2 regions of the Enterococcus sp. UD-01 genome follow, and region 2 is predicted to be linked to the other one. Evidence: riboswitches for the same ligand, from Rfam matches in the RefSeq annotation. Region 2 holds a riboswitch; the other holds the start of a gene.
What was found. A riboswitch is a leader RNA that binds a small molecule or an ion and turns the genes downstream of it on or off. The one in region 2 is predicted to bind thiamine pyrophosphate.
Positions count from the first base shown of each region.

Region 1: linked by a shared signal. The riboswitch ahead of tenA (thiaminase II) and the one ahead of thiT (energy-coupled thiamine transporter ThiT) in region 2 are both predicted to bind thiamine pyrophosphate.

Region 1 is NZ_JBIYEU010000007.1:141,619-144,083, forward strand. Features, by position in the region: gene thiM (hydroxyethylthiazole kinase) at 1-669, opposite strand, end outside; gene tenA (thiaminase II) at 624-1,292, opposite strand; TPP riboswitch at 1,383-1,483, opposite strand; gene ABH902_RS08375 (YbhN family protein) at 1,561-2,465, opposite strand, start outside.
Region 2 is NZ_JBIYEU010000014.1:60,450-62,914, forward strand. Features, by position in the region: gene ABH902_RS11765 (VOC family protein) at 145-543, shown strand; gene thiT (energy-coupled thiamine transporter ThiT) at 606-1,196, opposite strand; TPP riboswitch at 1,249-1,347, opposite strand; gene nrdI (class Ib ribonucleoside-diphosphate reductase assembly flavoprotein NrdI) at 1,537-1,968, shown strand; gene ABH902_RS11780 (polyketide cyclase) at 1,983-2,399, opposite strand.

The sequences.
Region 1 (2,465 bases), on a different contig from region 2:
TTCCTCAGCAACTGCTAAAAAAGCACCGCAAATACAACCATGTAAACACCCCGCCCCAGTCATCTTCGTAAAATAAGGCGTTCCGTTATGAACCAAATACGTCCGTTGACCATTTGTGATAATATCCGTTTCTCCGCTAACTACTACTAACGTTTGTGTCTGTTGCGCCAGCTGCTTCGCTATTTCCTGTACATTGCCTGTACCGCTACCGGCATCTACTCCTTTGGCGGACCAAGTAACACCGGCTAAGGCAGCAATTTCACCAGTATTCCCCCGAATTAAGGTTGGCTTTATCTCCCTTAATAACTGCTTTACAGCTTGTTGCCGATAGCTGGTTGCACCAGCACCGACAGGATCCAAGACAATTGGCTTGCCTAATTCATTCGCTTTTTTTCCTGCCGTAATCATTGCCTGCAGCTGTTCATCATTTAATGTGCCCATATTTAAAACAACTACATCAGCCAAAGTCGCGACCTCTTCCATTTCCGCCACTGTGCTTGACATAAAAGGTGAAGCCCCAATTGCCAACAAGCCATTAGCAGAATCATTTGCAACGACAATATTGGTAATGTTATGAACCAGTGGATTTTCAGTTCTGATGGTTTCGATTAACTTGTATGCTTTCATTCCTTTTGCCCCCATTGTTGTTTTGTATAAGCCATTTCCCAAAAATTAACCTCTTCATAGCTACTGATAAGAAAGGCCTCCTTCATCGCAGCCCGTTCTTCCTCAGAAGCTTGCTCTGCTAAAGCATCCGTTAAATCTCTTTGACGACGAACCGTTTCTCGATAAGCCAGTTGATCATAGGTTTCAATCCAGCGTTGATAAATTGGAACAGGTGAACCGCTTTTAATCAGTTCGGTCCCGATTTCCTGATAAAGCCAATAACATGGCAATAAAGCCGCTTGTGTTACGGCGATGCTTCCTGTGCCCAGCTTATGATGTAAGTGAGCAACATAATGATACGCATTTGGTGCGATAGAGGTTTGAGCAATTTCCCCATCCGTTATTTGTAAATCTGTAAAAAACAATTGTCTTGTTTGGATTTCAGCTCTTTCCAGACTTTCAACATTTTGCACCAATTGCTGCTGAATTTTCTCATCTGTCGTAAGCGCTACCGCTTTTAACTGAATTCGGCTAAATTCTTCTAAATAATACCGATCCTGCAAAAGATAAAAACGAAATATCTCCGGCGCCAGCGTCCCCGCCTTCAACTCTGAAATAAACGGATGCAGCTTGCTTTGCTGCCAAATCGGCTCTGCTGCTGTTCGTACTTCCGTGGTAAAGGTCATTTCTCTCCTCCTCATTTTTCGAGAAGAACTCTAAAAAACAAAAAAACTCTACAAAATGCTTTACCATTTCATAGAGTCGTGTCGTTTATTTTATCTCTTAGACTACTTCCCTACGCGAGTCTCAACTCTCAGGTTCAAAGGGTCCGTTCTTTTGGAACATCTCAGTCAATATGACTCCCCCAGTACTTCTAAAGTATAACACATTCATGCTTCGATCGTTACTTTTTTACGTCCTTTTTTATTAAAACTAAGTTCTTAAAAAACTTTTTTATTCTTCCCGTGTCTCTTCCTTCTCTTGGCGCACCGCATGCAGCTCGGATTTTATTTCTCTTCTTTTTTCAACCACCACAAAAACAAACCCGATAATAAACGGTAAAACAAAGCTGGCAAAACGATACAATAAAAGCGAAGCAACGGCATCAACGGTACCTACCAGCGGCTTAAACAATAGCAAATACACGAATTCAAAAGGTCCGATACCAGCCGGCGTTGGAAATACACCCGATAAAATAACCGCAAAGCTGGTAAACGAAAAGACCAACAGGAAATCAATGGTGGGATGATTTTCCAATAAAACAATATAAGGAATCACATACCAACAAGGCAATTTAGCAATATTCCAACCCAAAACACGCAGCCAAGCGGAACGATCCTGTGTAATCGTCTGAACGGTCTCTCTTAATGAATAAATTTGGATATTACATTTGTCCGCCCAGTCACGCAGCTTTTTACGCTTCAAATGCTTGTGCGCCCAGCTCGTCAGCAAAACCTGCAGATTAATACTGCTGGAAAGAACTAACAAGGAAAAGATAATAGCAAAAGTTAAAATGACACCCGCTAAAATAAACGGAATCATTTTCGGTGAATGCTCGTAAAATAAAGAAAACTGAATAATTAAGCCAAGCACAGCCCAAAAAATCACTGCCACTTTGTACATAATCATATGAAGTGCGGTAATGCCGATGCCTTTAGAAACAGAAAGGCCTTTTTTCTTATAAAAATAAATTTCCGAAAGCAAGGTGCCAGTCCCAAAAGAAATCACACGATAAAAAGCCACGTAACATGAAGTGAAAAAGCCGTCCTTGATCGTAAATCCTTTTTGGAAGCAAGCGGCAATTGCTTTAATAGAGCGTCCTTCCACGACTTGATAAATAACACCAAAGAGAATAACCA
Region 2 (2,465 bases):
AATACCAGCCCCAGACCTTTCACGGCGGGAAGTTGTCTTATTATTGCGCTTTTCTACTTTTTTGGTTTCTTATTTTTGACAAAGAAATCCTATCATGAGATGCTCTACTCGTACAAATCAAAAAATGAAAGAAGGCTGAGCTTTATGGCTACAATGGTTTTTGTGAACTTTCCAGTGAGTGATGTCAAGCGTTCTACAGAATTTTATGAACAGTTAGGCTTTAAAAAAAATGAAGAATTTTCAACGGACGAAGCAAGCTCCATGGTTTGGGACGATCATTTTTGGATTATGTTGTTAGATCATGCGTTTTATAGTAAATTTATCAAAGATAAAAAGATTGCTGATGCACATACGACTAGTAGCGTACTTGTTTCCTTTAGCATGGAAAGTGCAGAGGCTGTCAAAGAATTTGGAGAAACCGCAAAGGCCAACGGCGGCGATTTTTACCATATCGATATGGGCATGCCGGAAGAGCAAATGTTTGGACTTGAGGTGCAGGACCCTGATGGAAACACCTTAGAACCAACTTGGATGCAGATGTAATCACCAGTAGAAAACAGGTCTAAATTGAAGTTCCTCCCCCAAATTAGACCTGTTTTTTTTGCTTATATTCGTTTATGACTATGTGCTGCATGCTCCGGTAAAAATAGCTTAGGGTTGATTTTAAGTAGTACGATTAGAGCAATTGCCGTCACAATAGCCGTTGCTAACCCACTTAAGCCGTTCATCACAAAGGAAAACAACCATGGATTCATCCCCCACAAAGCAAAGCTGCCCCAGAAGATAACACCGGCAATAAAATGCCAAAAATAACGCATAAGCGTACCGAAGAAAGTAGCATAACAAATAAGTAAACTACTTTTTCTAAAAGCACTCTCTTTCACTGCTTCCTGCAGTTTATCGCTAAACATCCCCGCAAACCCAGCAAAAGCAAATGCCAAAATATATTCAATAATAACTTGTACCGGTGTTAAATAATAGACTTGCGCCAAAGGAAAATGTAGCAGTCCCCAAATAAACGCCGCGAAAAAACCCGCTTTTGTTCCTCTTCTTAAAGCAAAAAGTGTGATGGGAATCATTCCTAGAGATACAGAAAAACTACTGCCGATACTGGTTGGAATAAAGGTAAGCACCATCGCCAGCGCAGCGAACATGGTTCCTTCAATCCAGACCTGCAGCGCCAATTTTCTTTGCATAAAAAATTCCTCCTTTAGAACAGCCAAGTCACAAAGGAGGAGTAAAAGATCTATTTTACTCCATCACAATTCCTACACTCGTATTAACGAACAGGTTCGAAGGGTTTAGAGCGGATACTCATTCTCAGCCAAAGCTCCCCTTTGTGATGGGTTCTATTTAATTATTTTTATGTTATTCATTGATAATAACGGTTCAAGATTACCATGAGTTGAAGGAAAAGTAAAGAGTCAGCCTTGGGATTCGGGGAAATTACGAACCAAAATTTTTCTGCAGGAATAGGTTGTAAAACGGCTAGATTCCTACTATAGTAAAAGAGAACCTAGAATTGGAGGTCTAGCTATGAAAATACTTTATATTTCTATTTCCGGTAATACTCGTTCGTTTGTGCAGCGCTTGGCTGCTTATATTCAAAATCAGTATGAGGTCACTGTTGAGCTGAAAGAAATTCATGAAAATTCTGTCTTTGAAGATGAGCATGACTCGTTTTTCACCTTTGTTCCAACCTATTTGGACGGCGGGAATGGTGTGGATAATGGTGATACCGAAATTTTAACAGAAACCATGCGGGAATACTTAGAATTTCATGATAATTATCGTTATTGTTTAGGCGTTATCGGCAGCGGTAATAAAAACTTTAATCATCAATATTGTTTGACCGCCAAGCAATATGCGGAAAAATTTCAGTTTCCTTTCTTGGCTGATTATGAATTACGCGGCACGCAGGAAGACCTGGAACGAATTTCTGCTGTTTTGATACAAGCCGTTAAATAGCTGAGAACAGATAATTATTTTGTCTTTGCTTTCAGTTTGTTTTCTAAATCCTTCATATAAGTTGTCTGCATTTTTTTCAGATTAAGCATGAAAAAAGAAAGTAGATAAATCAGTGGATTTTTGAAATCTAGAGATTCAGTGAAAATCATCGTTGTTTGCTGTTCGGCTAAAGAAACGAATCGTCCTTCCCATTTGCCCGTAAAAAGCTTGTTGGACAGCTCAAAGGCGTAGAATTTGGTCTCTTCCTTGGCTATAATATGAAATTCAGTTGCACCGCCACCTCGATAATACTCGGTGAACTCCTGCGGACTTGAGGATTCTATCCTCTCAAGATCGCTGCGCCAAGCATATTCTTGATTGTCGGTCACAACGCGCCAGATGGTCTTACTACTTTCGTTAAATGTCCATTCAATAGTTGAGGTTCTATTCATTTTCTACTCCTTGGTTTTCCTTAATCTTCTCATATTCTACTAAGGTATGCAATGACAGACAAAAAG